Regions from separate parts of the Alteromonas sp. BL110 genome, predicted to be linked through region 4. Evidence: predicted binding sites of a transcription regulator. Region 4 holds the regulator's gene; each other region holds the start of a gene.
What was found. The regulator LexA, encoded in region 4, represses DNA repair genes until DNA is damaged. The targets are predictions, from matches to a motif close to TACTGTATNNNNATACAGTA.
Positions count from the first base shown of each region.

Region 1: uvrD (DNA helicase II) is a predicted target of LexA. The motif match lies at 2,695-2,714, and genes of this name have one in related genera.
Region 2: D1814_RS09065 (YebG family protein) is a predicted target of LexA. The motif match lies at 2,220-2,239, and genes of this name have one in related genera.
Region 3: dinB (DNA polymerase IV) is a predicted target of LexA. The motif match lies at 3,423-3,442, and genes of this name have one in related genera.

Region 1 is NZ_CP031967.1:1,513,619-1,519,631, forward strand. It holds gene xerC (tyrosine recombinase XerC) at 1-675, shown strand, start outside; gene D1814_RS06590 (HAD-IA family hydrolase) at 696-1,436, shown strand; gene cysE (serine O-acetyltransferase) at 1,474-2,271, opposite strand; gene uvrD (DNA helicase II) at 2,773-4,944, shown strand; gene D1814_RS06605 (GGDEF domain-containing response regulator) at 4,987-6,013, shown strand, end outside.
Region 2 is NZ_CP031967.1:2,070,540-2,076,552, forward strand. It holds gene D1814_RS09055 (ABC transporter permease) at 1-835, opposite strand, end outside; gene D1814_RS09060 (ABC transporter ATP-binding protein) at 835-1,638, opposite strand; gene D1814_RS09065 (YebG family protein) at 1,887-2,174, opposite strand; gene D1814_RS09070 (GAF domain-containing sensor histidine kinase) at 2,435-3,676, shown strand; gene rpsF (30S ribosomal protein S6) at 3,877-4,278, shown strand; gene rpsR (30S ribosomal protein S18) at 4,290-4,517, shown strand; gene rplI (50S ribosomal protein L9) at 4,544-4,996, shown strand; gene D1814_RS09090 (TonB-dependent receptor) at 5,228-6,013, shown strand, end outside.
Region 3 is NZ_CP031967.1:2,439,521-2,445,533, reverse strand. It holds gene rutR (HTH-type transcriptional regulator RutR) at 6-677, shown strand; gene D1814_RS10595 (VF530 family DNA-binding protein) at 763-981, shown strand; gene D1814_RS10590 (MBL fold metallo-hydrolase) at 1,064-1,954, opposite strand; gene D1814_RS10585 (DUF1653 domain-containing protein) at 2,018-2,266, opposite strand; gene dinB (DNA polymerase IV) at 2,317-3,390, opposite strand; gene D1814_RS10575 (FG-GAP repeat domain-containing protein) at 3,667-6,013, opposite strand, start outside.
Region 4 is NZ_CP031967.1:1,820,331-1,826,343, forward strand. It holds gene plsB (glycerol-3-phosphate 1-O-acyltransferase PlsB) at 1-139, opposite strand, end outside; gene D1814_RS07930 (sensor domain-containing diguanylate cyclase) at 414-2,708, shown strand; gene lexA (transcriptional repressor LexA) at 2,962-3,588, shown strand; gene coxB (cytochrome c oxidase subunit II) at 4,171-5,334, shown strand; gene ctaD (cytochrome c oxidase subunit I) at 5,345-6,013, shown strand, end outside.

The DNA of each region.
Region 1 (6,013 bases), 310 kb from region 4:
GCACTAAGAACCTTCTGCCAATACCTAATCGACCACCAGCAGCTATTCAGCAACCCTGTTGAGGGCATTCAAGCCCCCAAACAGGGAAAGCCGTTACCTAAGCAGCTAAGCGTGGATGAGATGCAGCAGTTGCTTAATGCCTCGCCTCGAAGCAGTGACGACGATGAAGGCATGCAGTTACGGGATGTAGCTATGTTTGAGCTGCTATATGGCTGTGGCCTGCGCTTAAGCGAACTTACCGGGCTTAATTTATCCGACTGTTTAAAAGACGGTACGGTAAAGGTCATGGGTAAAGGGAGTAAGCAACGTATACTGCCACTAGGGCGGCACGCGCAAAAAGCACTTAACGCCTGGTTAAAAGTACGCCCCGCCTATGCATCGCCCTATGAAAGTGCAGTATTTGTAAGTAAGCGTAAAACCCGTATCTCGAATAGGCAAGTCGCAAATCGTTTGGACAAAATGGCGCAAGAACAGTGTCTATCGCAAAAAGTAAGCCCTCACAAACTGCGCCATTCTTTCGCTACCCACGTATTAGAATCCAGTGGCGATTTACGTGCGGTTCAAGAGTTGTTAGGTCACGCTAACTTATCGACAACACAAGTTTATACTCATCTCGACTTCCAGCATCTCGCCAACGTATATGATGCCGCTCATCCACGGGCGCACAAGAAATAAAGCTAACCTAAGGTTTCACCATGCAGTTTTTTAGGTCTATTAACAAAGTCGAAGCAATGACCTTCGACCTTGACGACACCCTTTACAATAACGACCCTATTATTCGACGGGCCGAGGAAGCGCTTCAAGCGCATATTGCTAAGCACCACAAGTCAGCCGCCGCGTTGTCGGCAAACGACTGGTTAGCACTAAAGCGAGCTGCAATTAAAAAAGATCTGCGCTTAGCCTCTGATATGGGTCAGCTTAGACGTGTAGTGCTTACCGCCGCACTGTCTAATACGGCACCTGAAAAATTAAAAACAGACCTGGCCAACAGTGGTGAACTTAGTGAGGCAGTAGAGGCATGCTTTAACTGCTTTTACGATGCGAGAAGTAACTTTGAGCTTGCAGACGATGTGCACGAAGCGTTAAAAGCCGTGAGCAGTAAGCTGCCGATTATTGGTATTACTAACGGTAACGTAAACGCACAAAAGGTAGGTATTGATGGCTATTTTAAGACCATTTTTCACGCCAGCACATCACGGCCAATGAAACCAGCCCGCGACATGTATGATGAAGCCGCAGCACTTTTACACATTGCACCAAAACACATTCTTCACGTAGGCGATAACGTCATCAAAGACGTACAAGGAGCAATTAACGCTGGCTATCAGGCAGCATGGTTTGCCTGTAACAGGCCCATGAAGTTATCCTACGAACCTGTGAGCGTACTGCCCCACGTAGCACTAGACAACCTCAACGAGCTAACCCACTTCCTATAAATAATGGGGTCAGAGTCAGGACTCTGACCCCGCAATTTTAGTTATCTTCTAGGACGTTTTGGCGCATGGATTCGCAGGGGCTTTGACAAACTGGTCTCCCAACCACTTTCGCAGGAACGCCCACCACGGTCACGTGGGCTGGAACACTGTTAAGTACTACGCTACCAGCGCCGACTTTTGAGCCTTCACCTATCTCGATATTTCCTAAGATTTTGGCTCCAGCGCCAATTAACACGCCTTGGCGAATTTTGGGGTGACGATCGCCCGATTCATTACCCGTACCGCCCAGCGTAACGCTTTGCAAAATAGATACATTGTCTTCTACTACCGCAGTCTCACCCACGACAATACCGGTAGCGTGGTCGAACATAACACCCTTACCAATTCGCGCTGCTGGATGTATGTCTACGCCAAAGCTTGATGAGTTACGACTTTGCAAAAACAGGGCTAACTGATGGCGCCCGTGAACCCAAAGGTAATGCGCCATTCGATGCACCTGCACGGCATGGAAACCCTTGAAGTGCAGTAAAGGGGTAAGGTAATCGTTCACTGCGGCATCGCGCGCATTAATCGCCATAATGTCAGCAATAGCGGCCTCGCTAATGCCTGGCTCTAACAAGTAGGCTTCGTCAAACACCTCACGTATAGCAAGCGCAGGCATTACGTCATCTGCCATTTTGTTTGACAGAATGAAGCTTAGCGACGACTCGAAATTATGGTGCGCAAGAACACTGGCATGTACATAGCTAGATAGCAAAGGTTCGTTGTCAGCAACAATTTGCGCTTCTTGTTTGAGCGTCGACCAGAAATCGATGGGCGTAGAAAGTGCGGTCATAAGCATATCCCGTTAATGTGCTGTTTGTGTGCCAATGTTTGTCGATTAAAAGTTGGGGCTGTGTGCTTTTTCAGCTTGTCTAAAATAGCTTAACTCTTTTGCTAACTCTCGCCTTGTATGAAAGTGCAGAGATAACCAAGATAAACGAGCGGAAAGTTTACCCGAGTTTGGCGTGATGCAATACCGATGTGATACCTGCCAAGCGCATAATTCGATCAATTTATCGTATTAATTCGTTATAGCTAATAACTGTATCTTTCAGTTGTGCACCTTTGAATCTTTCTTTGACCGCACTTGGCTCTATCACTATTTAATTACACTAGTTAAAACGCCCGTTTATTTCATTAAGGGATGCGTATAACCGCACGCCTTAAAATAGGTAAATAACCGTTCTTTTATTTGGCGAAAAGGGTAAAAAAACTGGACTGTATAAATTAACAGGCTGATGGCATAATAGCGTGCTGCTGAATGTGTAACAATATCAACTTACAGGTGCCAACTATGGATGTATCTCGACTGCTAGACGAGCTTAACGACAAACAGCGTGAAGCAGTAGCAGCCCCATTATCTAATGCTCTAGTATTAGCTGGTGCAGGTAGTGGTAAAACCCGTGTATTAGTGCATCGCATTGCGTGGTTGATGGAAGTCGAAAACATCGCACCTTTTTCTATTCTAGCGGTTACCTTTACTAATAAGGCAGCGAAAGAGATGCGCGGCCGTATTGAATCATTAATGGGGCGCAGCCTGCACAATATGTGGATTGGTACCTTCCACGGGCTTGCACATCGCCTATTGCGTGCGCACCACGCTGAAGCTAATTTGCCTGAAAACTTTCAGATAATCGATTCTGACGATCAGTATCGTCTGATTCGCCGCATTCTGAAAGCCATGAATTTAGATGAAAAACATTGGGCCCCTCGACAAATCCAGTGGTATATAAATGGTAATAAAGACGAAGGTCTGCGCCCTCAGCACATCGAGACCCATGGCGATCATATCCAAAAGACCATGCGCGAGGTCTACGCTGCATATCAAGACGCCTGCGACCGTTCAGGCTTGGTTGATTTTGCTGAGCTATTGCTGCGCGCTCATGAATTGTGGGCAAAGAACCCTGAGGTGTTGGCTCACTACCAGCGCCGTTTCCGTGCTGTGTTAGTTGACGAGTTCCAAGATACCAACAACATCCAATATGCATGGCTTCGTATGCTATGCAGCGGCGACAATAATAACATTATGATTGTTGGCGACGACGATCAGTCTATTTACGGCTGGCGCGGTGCAAACGTAGATAATATTCAGCATTTCCTAAAAGACTTTAATGAGCCTACCACTATTCGCCTTGAGCAGAATTACCGTTCTACCGGGAACATTCTGAAAGCAGCGAATACGGTTATCGACAATAATACTGGCCGTTTAGGGAAAGAGTTGTGGACAGAAGACGCCCAGGGAGAACTTATTTCTGTTTATGCGGGTTTTAACGAGCTCGACGAAGCGCGCTTTATTGTTTCAAAAATTAAAGACTGGCTAAATCAAGGCAACGCTCTTAGCGACACCGCTATTCTTTACAGAAACAACGCCCAGTCCCGTGTACTGGAAGAAGCGTTATTACATGAAGGGTTGGCCTATCGCATCTACGGTGGTTTGCGCTTCTTCGAACGCCAAGAAATTAAAGATGCCTTAGGCTACATGCGTATGGTGAGCCACCCGCACGATGACGCTGCTTTCGAGCGTGTGGTAAATACCCCAAGTCGCGGTATTGGTGAAAAAACCCTTTCGCAAGTGCGCGATACTGCGCGCATGCACAACTGTTCTATGTGGCAAGCCAGCCAGCTGCTTATAAACGAAGGTGGCTTTAAAGGCCGTGCACTAAACGCTATGCAAAGCTTTGTATTACTAATTACAGAGCTTGAACAAGCCACATTAGACGAGCCTCTGGATCAGCAGGCCGATAAAGCCATTCGCCAATCTGGCCTGTACGCCATGTACCAAGCTGAGCGCGGTGAAAAGGCCCAGGCACGACTGGAAAACTTAGAAGAACTGGTCAGTGCTTGTAAAACCTTTATCGTTCCCGAAGAAGCCGAAGAAATGTCGCCGCTGGCCGCGTTTTTGGCCCACGCTTCACTTGAAGCCGGGGAAACCCAAGCGGATAAAGACCAAGATGCGGTGCAGATGATGACTATCCACACAGCCAAAGGCCTTGAGTTTCCATTGGTGTTCTTAGCCGGCGTGGAAGAAGGTATGTTCCCTAGCCAGATGACTAACGACGAACCAGGTCGAATGGAAGAGGAACGCAGACTTTGCTATGTTGGTATGACCCGCGCTATGCAAAAGTTGTATATCACTTACGCAGAAAGTCGTCGATTATATGGTCAAGACAAGTATCATACGGCTTCGCGCTTTATTCGCGAGATGCCAGCAGATTGTGTGGAAGAAGTCAGGCTTAAATCCACCATTTCGCGGCCTGTACATAATCGCTTTAGCCAAGCGACCTCGCACGCCAGTTTTGAAGAAACAGGCTTTAGTTTAGGTGAGCGCGTTGTGCACCGTAAATTCGGGGAAGGCATTGTGCTTAACTACGAAGGTAGTGGTGAGCATGGCCGAGTTCAAGTAAACTTCGATGAATTTGGCAGCAAATGGCTGGTACTTGCTTACGCAAAGCTGGAGAAAGCGTAACGTTATTAATTGGCAAGGTAGCCTAACTCTAAGTTGGAATGTATGCAGCAACACGTGCTGATCATCGAAAATGGTGAAGGTAACCTTGAACTAATCGCGAAGCTAGTACGCCGCTCGAGTCTTACGCCTGTGGGCGCAACGTCGCTTACCGAAGGAAAGGCACGCTTTGCACAAGAAATACCTGAAAGTTTTTTGTGCGCCATTGTTGCTTACTCATTACCCGATGCGCCAAAAGGTGAAGCCATCGACTTTGCCGTTGAATCTTTCATTCCTACCATTGCGACAACCGAAAACCTAGACAATGCTATTCGCGACAAGGTGCTTGAACGAGATGTTGTCGATTACATTCCTAAAGAAAATTCACAAAACTACGACTACCTAAACCGTCTGATAAGCCGTCTAGAAAAAAACAAATCTACCGGCGTTGTAGTGGTAAGTACCAATCGTGTTTTGCGCTCAAAAACGGTTTCATTACTTCAGCGACATAACTTTATAGCGTTTGAATGTTTAACGGCTACCGACGCAATGCAGTGCCTTTCTGAACATAAAAATGTGCGTCTTGTTATTACCGATAACACGCTACCCGACATGACGGGCACCCATTTTGTCGCCAGCTTAAGGAAAGCATTTTCTAAAGAACAGCTAGCCATAATGGGCATTGCTGGAGGTAAAGGCATGCTAATGTCTGCGCACTTTATCAAAAGCGGCGCTAATGATTTCTTACGCGTACCTTACTGCCATGAAGAGTTTTTGTGTCGCGTAATGCAAAACGTGGAATATATCGAAAGTGTTGAGGAAATACGCCGCGTAGCAAATACGGATTATTTAACCGGCCTACCCAACAGACGCCACTTCTTTTACATGGTCACGGTACAGCATCAATATTTATCTGATGATCATGCCCTGGCACTTATCGACCTGGACTTCTTTAAGTCGATTAACGACACCCATGGTCACGACGCCGGTGACATTGTGCTTAAGGCCGTAGCCGCACTTATTGAGTTTTACTTCCCTGATGAAATTATTTCGCGCTTTGGTGGTGAGGAGTTTTGTATTTACATGCCTTCAA
Region 2 (6,013 bases), 250 kb from region 4:
TACTTTGGTTTATTTGATACTGCAGTTGGAGCGCTGTAACGCGATGCTTCAGCCCAAGCATCACAACCGAGACTGACTCAGGAGCAAATGCATCGCTATTGTACGTCCCATGTTCATTGTCATGCTCTTCATGTTCATGCTCGTCTTCGATGGTTTTATCACTCGATTTAAGGCCTAACATTGAGGTGGGCGAATGCTTAGGCCCTGTGTGGGCCTCTTCAAGCCCCTGTAAGGTGACATACACAGCCTTATCCACTGGGGTGCCGGTTTTATCTAAAATTCCGGAAATAGTAAAAGGATGATCGTCGTGATTATTGAATGAGACACTGCCTAAGCCGTGAGAAATAATAATTTCATCCCCTACTTTATACCCCAATGATTCGGCAATGTCTGCGCCAACAACCGTAGATAATGGCTGCTCAAATACCGAACCTGCCGCCATTTCAAGCGACTGCATATCGCCGTATTTAAAGTGCTCGAAAAAGCTATTGGTAGTACCTACCACCCTAAAGCCTCTGTGAGTATCACCTAAAGAGAGTGGAATGAGCCATGACACCTGTTTGTTAGATTTGAGCGACGCAACACTCTTGTATTCGATACCTTTGGTGGGAGTGCCTATATTAAACACTGACGACAGAAGCAAATTAAGCTGCCCACTTGGTGCGCCAACGATAAGGTCGACGCCTGAGACCGTGCGCGTAAAGCTAGTTTTCACTTGGCTGCGAATAATATCAACACATAACAGTAAACTAATGCTGATTGAGATGCTTAACAGCGTAAGTATCGCTGTTGTCTTCCTGCGCTTTAGACTTTCAATAGCAATGGTACTTAGCATTACGCACGCTCCTGTGCTTGCTCGATGTCGCTGCTTGAAGACATTACATGATTTGTACTTGGGCTCAGTTCACTAATACTGCAATGACGGTCAAAGTAACTTTCCATCGCTTTATCATGGCTAACGAAAATCATAGTGCTCTTACCAGCAACCTCTTTTAACAGCGACATAAAGCTATCTCTCGCGTCGCTATCTAACGCCGAAGTAGGCTCATCGACAATTAACAACTGTGGGTCATTAATAAGCGCTCGAGCTATAGCGACACGCTGCTGCTGACCGATACTCAAGGCATCGGCCTTAGCGTGTAGTACTTGTGAAGGAAGCTGTAGCTTGTCGATCAAATGAAGAAGCTTAGCATCTCCTGCCGTTTTACTTATTTTACTACTTGCGAAGTACACTGCAGCGTTAATATTTTGAGCCACAGAAAGATACGGAATAAGATTGAACTGCTGAAAGACGACGCCAATATTGCGTGCCCTAAACTTGTCTCGCTGGCGGTTTGATAAGGAAGAGAAAGGCTGCGATAACAACGCTATGTCGCCTCGGGTGGGTGTCAAAGTGCCGCATAGCAGATTAAGCAATGTACTCTTTCCGCTACCCGAAGGGCCAGAAAGAAAGACATGTTCACCTTGTGACACCTGCCACGCTTTTATATCAATGATGGGCGGGCTTTCTTTAGTATACGAAAACTGTAAATTACTCAGTTCAATTGCTGGGTTGCACTCTTCAATTAATGCGTTGTGCTTTTCAGACACTGCGTTGCGCTGGGAATGAGTGCTATTGTTTTTATTAATGTTATTCACGCTAAGCCCGACCTGTGTTTACGTCTTATGTTTACATTAGCAAAGGCGGTAAACTAATGTCTTATCTGGTTGCTTACATATTCAACCAGCTAGAAGCAAGTAAAAGAACATAGCACCGCTTTAAAGTGATGTTATCAAATAACATCACTTTGCAAAGTCATGTTATCAGAACTTAGACGTTTAAAGCGGCAGTTGCTCTTACTTATTGTTCATCATAACGACATAAAGGGCGAGTTTAGCTTATATTATCAGCCGTTGGCTTGTAGCTTTACAACTTCTGCACTTTCATCTTCCAAAACGCTCTCTGCTGTAGCGCCTTTAAAGATTTTGCTGACTTTATCTTTATTTTTCGCCAGCATGATAGTGAGTTCTTCTACCACGCTATCGTCTAACTTGATGCCCTTAGCATGAATGTAGTCGGCAAGGTTGTCTGCTGCATCGAGCATTTTGTCATATTGGTCGGCTTCTTTTTTGTCGGTAGTTACCAATTTTTCTACCCCTTTGTGCGTAACAACATACTGTGTGGTAATGGCCATGGTAGGTCCCCTGTTTATTAAAGACACAAAAACTGTACAGGAAAAGGCTGTACAAATAAACAGTATTTGGAAAATATTATTGTTATTTTCGGTAACATTGTTGTGCGTTATACTTTAGTATAGTTTTAAAGCGTCAATTGCGCTGAAATCCAAACTCTTCGCAATCCGTAAAGTAGTTGTTTATTTCAGCGTCCGAAATACTTGGAACAGTAGGAATGAGGCGTTCGCAAGCGCGCTCTCGAAAAAGGAACTCTAAGATGATGGTAGCGAGTGAAACTGTTCAACAAGACATTCAGGCTATAGATGCAATCGAAGCAATCCCTCATATAATGCAGATATTGGCCAGTAGCTTAGACTTGCGTTTCATTTGTGTTGCTAGAGTTACCGAAGAAGCATGGACGATGTGTGCGGTATTGGACAATGCAGAATTTGGTTTAACGCCTGGCGATCATTTAGAGATTGAAACCACTTTTTGTAGAACCGTAAGGGCAAGCAAAAAGCAGGTAGTCATCAATCACGCATCTGCTGACAGTGAGTACTGTGATAACCCAATTCCTATTATGTATGGCTTTGAGAGTTACTTCTCTTATCCTATCTACGATGCAAACGGTGAATTTTTTGGAACGCTTTGCGGTTTGGACCCAGAGCCTAGAGAATTGCGATGTGAACTCGTTCACGGGCAAATTAGTGCTTTCGCTAAACTTATTTCTAGTCAAATTCTATTAAAAGACCAGATGGAGCGCTCAAAGACGCAACTAACCGATGCAAGAAATATTGCCCGCCTACAAGAACAATATATCGCTATTTTAGGCCACGATATTCGAACCCCTTTATCTTCCATTCAAATCGGTATTAGCTTTCTTGACGACATAATAAAAGACAGTCAAATAGCCAGTACTGTTCAGGTACCTGTATTTAAAGCTGTATCGAGGATGAAAAATAGTGTGCAGAGGATGACGCGTTTAATTGAAGATGCTATGGACTTTACTCATAGCCGAATGGGCGAAGGGTTACCTGTGAAAATGGCAGAGGCCACGAGTTTAACGCAACAGTTAAATTATACGGCTGAAGAGCTAGCTACTGCTTACCCTAATTGCACTATCAGAACGCATATCGATATTACCGAACAGTTAATCTGTGACGAAAAGCGGGTATGTCAGCTTCTATCTAACTTATTGAAAAACGCGCTGGTTCACGGCGATCAAGCGTATCCCGTATATGTAAAAGTTATCACCAACCGAAACGATTTCATTCTCAGCGTGCGCAATAGCGGTACACCAATATCTGATGAGTCTAAGAAACGTCTTTTTCAACCTTTCTGGCGTAAAGAAAGCAGTGCAAAAAACGAAGGGTTAGGCTTAGGGTTATTTATTGCATCAGAAATTGCAAAGGCACATCAAGGTTCCCTGAGTGTGTCTTCTGACTTTAACGGCACAGAGTTTACCCTACGTTTTCCTTTAACCCGCGTTTCCTCTATCCCATATGAAAGCGTTTCGCATTAACCGCGAAACGCTATCAATATTAGCTCTTTTAAGACGCGCTCTTTCAATAAAGAAAAACGCAATTTACTTGCCAAAGTTGATTAATGCTTGTGCAACGATGTTTGTGTGCGTATAATGCGCGCCCTTACAGCCATCCCAATTCGTTCCTTGTCTCCATACAGTCGGCTGTACTGTCGAGGCTACAACCGTAAGGAGCTATAATGCGTCATTACGAAATCGTATTTATGGTTCACCCTGATCAGAGTGAACAAGTACCTGGTATGATCGAGCGTTATACTACTATCCTAAAGCAAGACGGTGGTCAGATTCATCGTTTAGAAGATTGGGGCCGTCGTCAACTGGCTTACCCAATTGAAAAGCTGCACAAAGCCCACTACGTACTAATCAATGCTGAAGCGTCTGCAGAAGCTGTTGATGAACTGGAAAATGCTTTCCGTTTCAACGACGTGATCCTACGTAACATGGTTATGCGCACTAAGACTGCTGTGACTGAGCCTTCTCCGATGATGAAAGAAGAGCCTCGTCGTGAGCGTCGTGACGATTCTGCTCCTCGCCAAGATCGCGCGGAAAAGAAAACTGAAACCACTGAAGACAACGCTTAAGGAGATCACCCATGGCTCGTTTTTTCAGACGTCGTAAGTTCTGCCGTTTCACTGCAGAAGGTGTGACTGAGATTGATTACAAAGATATCGCTACTCTTAAGAACTACATCACTGAGAGCGGTAAAATTGTCCCTAGCCGTATTACTGGTACAAGCGCAAAATATCAGCGTCAGCTGTCTTCTGCGATCAAGCGCGCACGTTTCCTTGCGTTGCTTCCGTACACTGATTCACACAAGTAATTTGGCGAATATAAGGGTTAGCTAAGATGAATATCATCCTACTAGATAAAATCGCCAACCTTGGCGGCCTGGGCGACCAAGTGACTGTTAAGTCTGGTTACGCTCGTAACTTCCTTTTCCCACAGGGTAAAGCGGTTCCTGCAACTAAAGACAACGTTGAAAAGTTCGAAGCACGTCGTGCTGAGCTTGAAGCGAAAATTGCTGAGCAACTAGCTGCTGCTAACGCACGCGCTGAAAAAGTTGCTGAGCTTGCTGAAGTTACAATCGCAGCTCCTGCTGGTGACGAAGGTAAACTATTTGGCTCTGTTGGTACTCGTGACATCGCTGATGCAATCACTGCAGCTGGCGTTGAAGTACAAAAAGCAGAAGTTAAACTACCTACTGGTACTCTTCGTGAGACTGGTGAGTATGACATCGACTTACAACTTCACTCTGACGTTATCACTTCAATCAAAGTGATTATCATTGCTGAAGCGTAATCGCTGACGTATTTGAAGAAAGCCGCTCCTAGAGCGGCTTTTTTTTGGCTAAAATTTACCTTTAAAAGACCATATCGTTACTTTTCAATATTAAGCACAAAAGGACGTTTAGCAGTTGCAAGCTACAACCACCCAAAGAAGTGTAACAATTGTAAAAGTACTATCCATTTAGGCAAAACTTAATGAGAATGTTTCTTATTTGTAATTGTTGATTGTCAAATGGAGTTACCCTTGAAAAAGTTAGTCTTAGCTGGTGCAGTGTGCACCCTATCCAGCCCAATAGTATTCGCGCAATCCGTAGAAAACCAAAATGAAGAAGCCAAGTCTATAGAGCGAGTTGCTGTGGTAGGCGCAGCAACTAACTTAAGCATTACTGCTGAAGATATTGACCAGTTTCAGGCAAATGATTTAGCGGATATCTTCAGAGAGTCGCCGTCGGTCAGTGTTGGCGGTTCAGTGGGGGTAGCACAAAAAATCTTTATCCGCGGACTAGAAGACGCGTATTTGAATGTAACCGTAGATGGCGCACAGCAAACCTCAACGCTATTTCACCACATTGGTCGCGTTACTTTAGACCCTGATCTTTTAAAGCAAATTGATGTGCAGGCTGGTGCCGGAGAAGCGACAAGCGGCCCAGGTGCTATAGGCGGTTCAATTCGCTTTAAGACCAAAGATGCACAGGATTTATTAAAAGACGACGAACAATTTGGCGGTCGGGTAAAGGCGAGTTATTTCTCAAACGATGGTACCCGATATAGCGGAAGCCTATATGGAAAGTTAAGTGACTCTTGGGGCTTACTAGGTTATTACAGCACGGTAGACAGAGATAACTTTGAAGATGGTGATGGTAACGAAGTACTAGGTACTGCCGCAGATCAAGACCTCATGTTCCTCAAAGCCAGTGGTTATATTGCGGATAATCAATACCTTTCGATAAGTGCAGAGCAGCGCGATGAAGAGGGTGAATTCTCAGCAAGACCAAACTGGGTAGTGCTAGAAGGAGCTCCGCTTTACCCT
Region 3 (6,013 bases), 620 kb from region 4:
GAGTAGTGAGTAAATCTGAAGACCAACTAAGTACAAAAACAGCAAGAGCTTTTAGCCCTACAACCCAAAAGCGGCGAGAAAAAGCACTTTTAGAAAAGCGCACCCGTATTATGGATGCAGCGCTATCACTATTTGCAAAGAACGGCGTAAGCGGTACTACGGTAGAGCAGGTATCGGAATTAGCGAATGTCTCAAAGAGTAACTTACTGTATTACTTTAAAAGTAAAGACGGCCTTTACCTATCGGTTATCACTCACCTATTAGATGTGTGGCTGACGCCACTGCAAAGCTTTTCTGCAGAACAAGAACCCATAGCCACATTAAGTGAATACATAAAAGTAAAACTTGAAATGTCGAGAGACAACCCAGCCGAATCAAAGCTTTTTTGTATGGAAGTGGTACAAGGTGCACCGCTTTTAATAAAGGAATTAGAAACGCCACTGAAAGCCTTGCTGGATGCAAAAAGCGCCGTGATTAATGCGTGGATTGAAGCCGGCAAATTAAAACCTGTCGATCCCATACACTTAATTTTTAGCATTTGGGCTATTACGCAGCACTACGCAGATTTCAGCGTTCAGATTAAAGCGGTCACAGGTAAAGATTTAAGCGATCCCGTCTTCTTCGATAGTACGCTTAGTAACATTCAGCATATTATTTTAGATGGGCTAAAGCCTTAAAGAGGAATGGGGTCAGAGTAATGACTCTGACCCCATTGTTTGTGGTAAACTAAAACATAAAGTAAATGCAAATTAGTGGCACATTATGGACCAACAACCCAACAATCCCCTACACGGCTTAACGCTTGAAAAAATTGTGTCACAGCTTCATGAGCGCTACGGCTGGGACGGGTTGTATTACCGCATAAGAGTGAACTGCTTTAACAACGACCCTTCAATTAAGTCGTCACTTAAGTTTCTTAGAAAGACTCAGTGGGCACGAGATAAAGTAGAGCAGCTATATATTCAAACATTTAGTGAGTAGTCACTGATAAAGCCGCGTTTAACAATGCGCCATATTTTATTGGGGGTCAGAGTCCTGACTCTGACCCCACTGTTATTTTTTGCTAGGCGTCTTTGTAGAGTGTAGCTATCCACTTTTCTTCAGTAATAAAATTCCAGCTCCAGTCGGCCCACTTTTCATCTAGGCCCATCGCTTTTACTTCATCAAGGGTTTTGCCGTCTTGCTTAAGCGACTTAACATAGTTAAAAGTTTCGCTGATCATAGCTAAAAACGCGGAGTATTCTTGCTTGTTACTAATGCCGCCGTGGCCTGGAATGATAACCGTCTCGTCATCTATTTTAGCTAGCAACTGCTCTACCGATTCCATATAGCCTTCTACATTGCCACCTGCACCTTGGTCAATGTAGGGAAAACGACCATTAAAGAACAAGTCGCCCGTGTGCATGACGTTGGGTTGCTCGAACCACACTACGCTATCGCCGTCGGTGTGCCCTACCGCTAAATGCATTACATGTAGGGTTTCGCCATTAAAGTGAATTTTTATTCCATCTTCATAGGTAATGGTTGGCAGGGCTTCCGGCTTTATCTTCTCATCATTTGCTAGGCGAACACGTACATTTTCATGGGCCAGAATGGTCGCGCCTTTGTGACTGTGAAAAAATGCATTTGAGCCTGTGTGGTCGCCGTGATAATGCGTGTTTATTACATATTTAGGCTTGTCGCTGCCTAGTTCACCAAGCTGCGCCGCTATCTTTTCCGCCAGTGGCGCAAATTGATCGTCGATGATAAGAACACCATCTTCCCCAGCAGATACACCAATGTTCCCACCTGCACCTGTAAGCATGTGCACTGAGCCTTTAATCGCTGTAGCTTTAACTTCGACATCGGCAAATCTGTCTTGTGCATTCGCGGGATGAACCGCTGAATAAATTAAAGGGCTCGCAGCTAAGAACGCTGCCATAATAGGTGCGCTAAAACGAGAGGCAGTTTTCATTATTATTTCCTTGTAAGAAGTCTGTTTAAATAAGACCTCTTACACTATGACCTAATTTCACAATTAGATCATTTTTTCGTCATTAGGGATATCTCCCACATAAGCAAAGCGAGGGAGTGTCTCTCCGTCTTTTTCCACTGACTCTAAAAACATATCCAGAGGGCGAACCCATAACGCCTTTTCGCCATAACACGGCCGATATACCACTAGCTTGCTTTCGTCTTCTGAGTGGGTGGCGACTTCGTAAACATCGTATAAATTGCCTTTATAATGCTTGTAACGACCAGGAGTTTTAAGTTGTCTTGAGTCCATAGTGACCTTTAAGATAAGTGTTACGTTAGAGAATAGGGCACTAGTGTTAATTAAATCGGCTCAAAAGGCAAAAGCAGCTGTTGTGTTGATTGGTCGGCGGCGAGGCCTATATGCACGCCGACAAGACGGATGCCACGCCCTGTTGCTCGCTCAAAAGCTTCCTGCATTAATGTATGAAAATAAGCTTCATCTAGCGTGGCACAGCGATGCTCAACAGTGGTTAGCTGAAAGTCGTTAAACTTAAGCTTTACGCCTTGGGTGCGAATACGCACAGGCTTGCCCGTCCGCTTCTTATGGTTTTCCATTCGTTCCTGAAGCTTTTCAAACAAATGGGGCAAAAAGTCGATACATTGCTCGATAGTATGAATATCTTCGCTTAGCGTACGCTCTACGCCTATAGACTTGCGCTCTCGAGATACCGATAGTTCACGCTCATCAATACCGTGAGCTCGCTCCCACAGTACACTACCGAACTTACCCAGTTCTTTTTGAATGCGTTCGAAAGGATACTGGCGAACATCGTTACACGTATTAAGCCCCATGCGCTGAAGCTTTTGCATGGTAACTTTGCCCACGCCTGGAATTTTCTTTAGCGGCATTTCGCGTACAAACTCATCAAGTTTGTCGGGCGTGATCACGCAAATACCGTCAGGCTTGTTTTCATCGCTGGCTACTTTTGCCACGAATTTGCAGGGCGCGACCCCTGCTGAAGCGGTAAGACCTAACTCGCTTTCAATACGAGCACGTATTTCCTCAGCTATTAACGTAGCGCTCCCACCACAAAATTCACTGTTAGTGACATCCAGATAGGCTTCATCTAACGATAGGGGTTCAATAAGGTCGGTATAGTCTGCAAAAATCTTACGTATTTTTTGCGACTCAGCGGCATACACCTCCATACGCCCTTTTACTAGCGTGAGATTTGGACATAACTTTAGGGCATAGGCTGTTGCCATAGCCGAGCGCACACCAAATTTGCGAGCAGGATAATTACAGGTTGAGATAACACCGCGACGGTCGGCACTGCCGCCAATAGCAATGGGAATATTGCGCAAAGCTGGGTTGTCGCGCATTTCAACTGCGGCGTAAAAACAATCCATGTCGACGTGGATAATTTTTCGCATTACCTGCCTTTGCTCTTAACGTGCTCACACGCAACTGTACAAAAAGACAGTATATTATCAATAGCGCTTAATTACACTACCTCGTTTTGATTATTAACGAGATTGATTGGTCCCCACTCTTTTGCTTGAATGGCTCAAGTTGAAACGAGTGTTTTTTTACAGAACGTTGCCAGAATTAAAATACTAAACAAAAAGCGGCGAACACCAACATTGATGTGTCGCCGCTCAATTATGTAAACGCCAAAACAAATATCAAAATTGTCCCAGCAGTTTTACTTAATTCACTCGACCTAACCAGTACATTACTCGAGATGTTGCCATCATCACTTCTAGGCTTCCCTCAGCAGACTTTCTCGCGTGTAGAGAGTAGCTGCGGGCCGGACCAATCAACGCAGGGCTTTTCCAAATACTGATGCCTTCAACCGTCATTTCGCTGAGTTCAGAAGCACCGTAGTGACTCCAATCATCCTCACGCGCCGTTGTCACAAGAAGTGTCTGTTCAGTAGCGGTTACTGGATTAGCTACCATGTCTACAATAACCTTACTCACCGAAACGTCTGATGTCTTAGTCAAACTAGTATCAGTTACATCAAATATAACCAGTGATTGGTTCTGATTGTTATAACAGGCCAGTTCAGCGGCAGCGTCACTATCAGCATTAATAAAGGCAAGGCGCGCGCAAGAAATATCGGCGCTTGCCTGAATAGAGAAACCTGATGTTGTTGGCTTGAGTAATTGCGTTATGTCGTCGCCTTGAGAAAGCGCCACATACACGTTGCCATTCATAGCGACAATATCAAAATCACGGAAATATTGAGGCATGGTGTAAGTGGCCAACATAACTTGATTGTTCACGTCGACCGCTTTTAGTGTGCGACCATCAACATACACTGCATCATCGAAACCATCGTTATTGAAGTCGAATGCCTTGATAACTGAAACGTCGTTCGAATAATCGCCTGTAATCTCGTATTGAATAGAGAAATCATTTAATCGCATTGCGGCGAAGGCGCCATCATAGGTTTCTGCACTAGGTAGGAATAAATCACCAGCACCGTCATTGTTGTAATCGGTAGTTACAGCAATACTAGAATCATCCCAGTTAGAAGAAATCTCTTCACTAGTAATGTAATTCCCTGAGTTCTCCATTAGTAAGACCTTGGAGCCGTCATAGCCGCTTCCCGTGCTTGGCACGAAGAACACAGCGCGTTCGTCACCAGGATACAAATCTGCCCATCCAGCCGCGTTAAAGCTGTCTAGTTGATGTGTGGTTGCCGTCGTTTTTATTGTTGCAGAAGTGGCTGTGACATCTGCCGTTACGAGTAAATCTTCACCAGAAGAAGTGGTGCCAGTGCCCCATAACAGTTCGTTAAGGCCATCATTGTCGGCATCGCCAAGGGTCAGCGAGGTTGAACCGTGATCAACCATATCAACGCTAAATACTGACGTGAGCGTATTATTAGACAGCTTCATGGCGTGGACGTTGCCCCATTGGCAGTCCCCTACAAGCAATACAGGATTACTATCGTCAGTCAGTTTTCCTGCGCTAATGTCGCAAGTATTAAAATTCTCAACACTCGTAATTTGAGACTTGTCTTGTGCTGAGTATACATAGATGTAAGACCAACTGTCAGCTCCTACAATTTCATCAATACCGTCGCCATTTATATCGGCAACGGCAATGTGATGACTACCAAATCCTGAGTTCAAAAACCACTGGTTTTCACCAGTATCAAGGTCATAAACCAAACCAGAGTTGGTAACCAGTTCTAACTGAGCGTCGGAATCTACATTACCCAGAGCAATTTCATAGGTATTTTCAGCGGTAAACGTAAATAAAGGTGATTCTGGCGAATTAAGATCTACCACCACAATATCATTGGCATCGCCGTAATCACGTGATGAATATAGGTAGGCCAATTCATCGTCACCATCATTGTCTATGTCTCCTAGAACAGCACTATGTATGAAATTGTCGGTGGTAAAAAGCGTTGTGGCCGCTTCGTCAATATCGGTAACTATAGATACGCCGTGTTCAGATATCACTAAAATATCGGGGTAATCGTCGTTATCAAAATCGGTACTGAGAACTTGTTTTACTGTTTCACCGTGCTCGATTTTGTAGGGGTACATCCAAGTTTGGTTGTAGCTGCCGTTTTGATAAGACAGTAAAAACACGCGATTTGCAGAATCGGTGGAGAGAACTTCATTGTCGCCGTCGTGGTCGAAATCACCCACTACCATTGAATTGTTCATCTTAGGCACTTCAATACCCGAGCGAGCTAACTCTTGAACCTCATTATTAGTCACTGAGACATCAGTTTTGACTACTTCAGCACCGTCTTCGCCAGTTGAAAAACCAAATTCGTAAAGTTGGGTTTTAAACAACTGATTACTCGGCGCTTGCCATGAAATCAATCCATCTTCGTTAATGGTAGCGCCTGCAGGCGCTGACACTAAAGTAGGAGCACCTTGATTGTCGCCAAGATCAGGGTCAGACACAATTGCTCTGAATTCGATATATTCTCCAGGAGACACTGACTCTGGTAAATTCTCAAAAGCTACTTGTGCTGGTGCATCCGACAGAGTAATTGAAGTGCGATCTGACTCTACAGTGTTAGCG
Region 4 (6,013 bases):
TGGGAAGTAGATAAACAATAGGCTTGCTTTTATCTATTCCTAATTCGGTTTCAACGTTTACTGGAATACTGTGGGCTTTAACCAGTAACTTAACAGGATAATGAAATACCGACAAAAGGGCTTTTCGCATCCACGACATGAACTATGTAATCCTATGAAATAAAAACGGGTGAAGTGTAACACAAACGCATCACAATCTCGCGACGGGCCAATTTTATTGATTTGCTTGCTGTACTGACTCCCTACTTACCAGTAAGTTCAAGAAGCTGAAAAGCATCTGTGTCTTTAAGCCTTGTGTAGCACTATTTATGGTAAGGCTCACTGAGACTGTTGGCAATCCAACATTTATTATATTGCTATAAGTGGTGACTATTACTATTTTTATAAAGATTAACGAATATGAGCATGTTGTAGTGGATGATCAAAACCGATTAAAGACGATTGATGACTTTTTGCTCAGCAATGAGGTGCCGTTGGATCTTGACGACCTTATGGTTGTGCTAGCGGGGGCATATAAGGTGCCTATCGCGCTAATAGGAATAGTTGGTGAATTTGAAGAAACATTCAAAGCGCGATATGGAACTACACTTTCTAAAGTGAGCCGTGAGCATGCGTTTTGTAGTCATGTTGTGGAAGAACGCGAACAAGTTGTGGTTAACAATGCACATGAAGACCCCAGGTTTAAAGATAATCCACTAGTGACGGGTGAGCCGCACATCTGCTTTTATGCAGGAACTCCCATTGAAATCAATGAGCAGATTATTGGCGCGGTATGTCTAATCGATACTGTACCTCGTGAAATCGATGCTAAACATTTAGAAGTCCTAAACAGGATTGGCGCGCTTGTTAGCCAGCATATTTCTCTTTCTAAAGAGCATGAAGCACTTAAGCGTGAACATGGTTTAATTGAAAAGTCCCCTATAGTGTTGGCGACTTGGCGCAATACTACGTCACTACGGCTAGTTCATATTTCTCAAAACAGTGAGCGTGTATTGGGTATATCGGCACAAGACTTACTCAGCGGCGCTGTCGAGCTTGGCGATGTCCTAACTCAAGAAGCTGAAAGCGACTTTACTTTTGCTATGCAGGCGCACATAGAAGGTGTGGAAACCCATTCATGCCGCCTTCAAATAGCCACCCCTACGCGGACTATTTGGGTAAGTATGATTTCTACGGCGAGCTTTCGGGAGGACGGGATGCTGTATTCAGTGCAAGCCTTTCTTTTCGATACCAGCGATCAAAAATATGTTGAAGACAAACTGCACAAAACGAATCAACGCATGCGACTGCTATTGGAAGCCTCCGAGTTGGGAACATGGGATTGGAATTTGGCCGCTGATGTAAACCAAGTCAACAAACGTTGGTGTGATATCGTCGGTCTTGAATATGAGTACTATGACACCAGCTCTCGCTTTTTCAGGCAGTTAATTCACCCTGCGGACTATGTAAAAGTAGAAAAGCAATTAAACGAACACATTACAGGTGAGAGCAAGGTTTTCAATACCACTTTTCGCATGAAACATACTAACGGCTCGTGGATTTGGGTTGAAACCTACGGGAAAACTGTCGAATTTGACGTCGCGGGTAAGGCTATTCGCGTTGCTGGCATTCATCGCGACATTACGCAGAGAATGGAAAGTGAACTTCATGAGATAAAGAAAACCCAGCTACTTCAGTTTATCAATAAGACCCGTGCCTCTTACCTTCAGAACAACGATTTAACCATGGCCTGCCAAACAGTATTGCCTGAGCTTATTGATATTTCAGATAGTCAGTTTGCTTTCATAGGGCAAATGAAAGGCGAAGGTGATGCCTCGAAGCTGTTTATTCATGCCATTTCTGAAATAGTGTGGGACAGCAGCAGCTTTACGCAATACAACGAGTATAAAAAGCGAAACTTGTATTTCAGTAGCTTTGATAATCTTTTCGGTACCACAATATTAACCGGAGAGGTAACGATAAGTAATACCTCAGGGAGTCATCCAAACTCAAAAGGGGTGCCACAGGGACATCCTCGTATTAGTCGATTTTTAGGGCTGCCTATAAAGGTCAAAGATAGAGTGGTGGGCATGATTGGCTTAGCCAATAAATTTGAGCCCTACACGGTGGAAGATGCGAAATTTATACAGCCTTTATTAGATGCATTAGCAGGTCTTTTCTATGCGGTAGAATTAGAAGAAGCTCGTGCTGTTGCAGAAGAAAAGCTTCGACAACTAGCTATGACTGACTCATTGACTGGCTTATATAACCGTAGAGCATTTATTGATGAATGCATCGCATTTTCAAAACAGCATTTTAGCGCATGCGTTGCTATTGTTGATATTGATTACTTTAAGAAGGTAAACGACACCTATGGACATGATGCGGGTGACCAAGCGCTTATTACAGTTGCAAGGAAAATAGCTAAACAAAACAACGCACCCAATGTGGTGGCCAGGCTTGGAGGTGAAGAGTTTGCTATCGTGAGGTTGGGTAAAAATAAGCAAGAAATTAACACACAGCTAGAAGCGCTTCGTATAGCTGTTGAAGAAAGCGTTGTTACCTACAAAACCGACACAATTAAGCTTTCAATTAGTATTGGTGCAACCTTTATAGATAACACCTATGGCGCAGATTTTAGCGCGCTTTTATCGACGGCAGACAAATGCCTTTACAAAGCGAAAGAGCAAGGCCGAAATCAAGTAGTATGGGAGGAGGAGTCACAATAAGTTTTGTCATCTGATTTGCGAAGTCGGGCGAAGCTAAGCCCCACAATCGTATCAATAAATTGCATGCGTTACCGCGAAAACAGCGAAGAAAAGTTGAAGCTAAGAATAGGTAGCCCAGATATAACTCTTCTTGCGAAATAAGAGCACTGCAATTACTTTATACGCTTGCGTATGGCAAAAGACGTGGCAAGTGCTTGTTATTTGTTTTTAGGTGTATATACTTACAGGAACTGTATGAACAGACAGGTCTTTTATGCGCCCACTCACAGCTCGACAAACTGAAGTTTTAGAACTTATCAAAACAACCATGCAAGAAACGGGGATGCCGCCAACGCGTGCGGAAATTGCTCGTCAACTTGGTTTTCGTTCTGCCAACGCAGCAGAAGAACATTTGAAAGCCTTGGCGCGTAAAGGCGTAATCGAAATCCTGCCTGGTACCTCCCGTGGTATTAAGCTCAATATCCCTCTTGAGGATAATGCACCAGAAGAAGAAGGTTTGCCGCTCATCGGGCGCGTGGCTGCGGGTGAGCCAATTTTGGCGCAAGAGCATGTAGAATCCCACTACAAGGTCGATCCTGCTTTGTTTCAGCCTCAGGCCGACTTTTTACTTCGTGTGAATGGTATGAGTATGAAAGACATTGGTATTTTAGATGGCGACCTTCTTGCCGTGCATCGCACCACTGATGTTCACAACGGCCAGGTAGTTGTAGCGCGGGTGGATGAAGACGTTACGGTTAAGCGTTTAGAGAAACGCGGTCGTGAGGTCTTACTTCATGCCGAAAACGAAGAGTTTTCGCCAATTAAAGTAGACCTTGCCAATGAGCCTTTTGCGATAGAAGGTATTGCTGTGGGTGTTATAAGAAACGCCGACTGGATGTAAGGTTTTGGCATGTTCAACTGAAAGCGGCGTAATAGCCGCTTTTTTTATGCCTTTTAATGGTACATTTTAGCCAGTTTTCTTATGTTAGCCTCTGTTAGTAAGGTTCAAGACTATAGCATTTGAGATAACTTTTATGTAAAAGGTAAGCGCTATTTAGTCTCTGAATGAAACGTTTAAAACGTATCTATTATTTGAAAGTTTGTTTGAAAAACACATTCAATGATGTGTTAGCTGTTGATTTTATGACCAAATAAAGCTTCATCCTTATCAACATCCCGTTCAAAATGCGCGTTTGATTTCTTAACCGCCGCCAGCACGCCTCATACCTACTCTACAGAATTTGTAACGTAAGCCTGCCACATGAAATGGTTAAAAATTAACCTTTTCATTAAATTTTTAATAGAAAAGACTAGACGGCACGGCATTATTGCGCAATTCTTATACAGAGATTAACAAAATAATAACAATGACTCTAAATTTGTTTTACAAGTTGAGGTGATGGGTCAATCGTTCGCAAACCATTTGGTAGGGCATCGCGCAAAATTATCAGCGTTTTTGGTCTTGCTATTACGGAGGTGCTGAGTGAAACAACTAACGACCGTTTTCGCAAAATGGTGTTCAACAATACCGTTTTTGCTTTTTTCCCCGTTGCTTCTTGCGCAAGAAGTTAGTGAAGAAGCCTCTTCACTTAATCTAAGACGCGGTGCTACCGACATCAGCGGGCAGGTTTATGACCTGCATATGCTGATGTTCTTTATTTGTGTAGGGATCGCGGTCGTCGTGTTTGGGGTTATGTTTGCGTCAATGTATCTGCATCGGAAGTCTCGCGGCGCTAAGCCTGCCAATTTTCATGAGAATGTGAAGGTTGAAATAGCGTGGACCGTTATCCCTTTTCTTATTCTTATCTTTATGGCTGTGCCTGCAGCGAACACGCTTATTGCAATGGAAGACACGTCTGAGCCTGACATGACAGTGTTAGTCACAGGCTCTCAGTGGAAGTGGCACTACAAGTACATGGATAGCGACGTCGAATTTTACTCTCTGCTAGCTACTCAGCGCGAGCAAATAGAAAATAAGTTTCAGAAAACCGACAACTACTTACTAGAAGTTGACCGCCCGTTAGTTATTCCAACTGGTAAGAAAGTACGTTTTCTCATTACTTCAGATGACGTTATTCATTCGTGGTGGGTTCCTGACTTTGCCGTGAAAAAAGATGCCAACCCAGGCTTTATTAATGAGTCTTGGGCCAAGGTCAATGAACCTGGCGTTTATCGCGGTCAATGCGCAGAGCTATGTGGTAAAGACCATGGCTACATGCCAGTAGTGGTTATCGCTAAAGAGCCCGCTGAGTTTGATAAATGGATGGGCGAACAAGAAGAAATTGTGCGTAAAGCGAAAGAAGAAGAGCAGCGCCTACTTTCAATGAATATGTCGATGGATGAATTAATGAAAGAAGGCGAGCGCGTTTACAACGCCACGTGTGCAGCGTGCCATATGCCAAATGGTGAGGGGCTACCGGGCGTATTCCCAGCACTTAAAGGTAGCAAGATGGCGTTAGAAGATCAGCAAGGTCACATCGACATTGTCCTACATGGTAAGGCGGGTACAGCTATGCAGGCGTTTAGCAAAATGCTGAGCCTTAAAGAAATTGCTGCGGTTGTCACTTACGAGCGCAATGCGTGGGGCAATAACACTGGCGATATGGTTCAAGCCAAAGACGTTAATGCAGTGGCAAACGGAAACTAGGAGCAGACAAATGAGCAAAGCAACTGAAGTTATTTCGCCAGATACCTCTGCGACTCACATTGGTCAAGTAAATGGTGGTCACTCACAGGGCGATCATCTACATGATGATCATGAACACCACGACCATATTCCTAAAGGAATAACGCGCTGGCTGTTTACCACTAACCATAAAGACATAGGCACACTCTATCTGTGGTTTGCCTTTATTATGTTTTTAGTTGGTGGCGCGATGGCCATGGTGATCCGTGCTGAACTGTTTCAACCCGGTTTACAAATTGTTGAGCCAAACTTTTTTAATCAAATGACCACGGTACACGGACTCATCATGGTATTTGGTGCTGTTATGCCTGCTTTTACTGGGCTCGCGAACTGGCTTATTCCAATGATGATCGGCGCCCCAGATATGGCGTTACCGCGCATGAATAACTGGAGCTTCTGGATTCTACCTGGCGCCTTTTTGATTCTGCTTAGCTCGCTATTTATGGAAGGTGGCGGCCCTGCCTTCGGTTGGACATTCTACGCGCCGCTCTCAACGACCTATAGTGGAGATTCAACGGCCCTTTTCGTGTTCTCTGTTCACATTATGGGTATTTCATCCATTATGGGCGCGATTAACGTGATAGTGACTATTTTCAATATGCGTGCACCGGGCATGACCTGGATGAAAATGCCACTATTT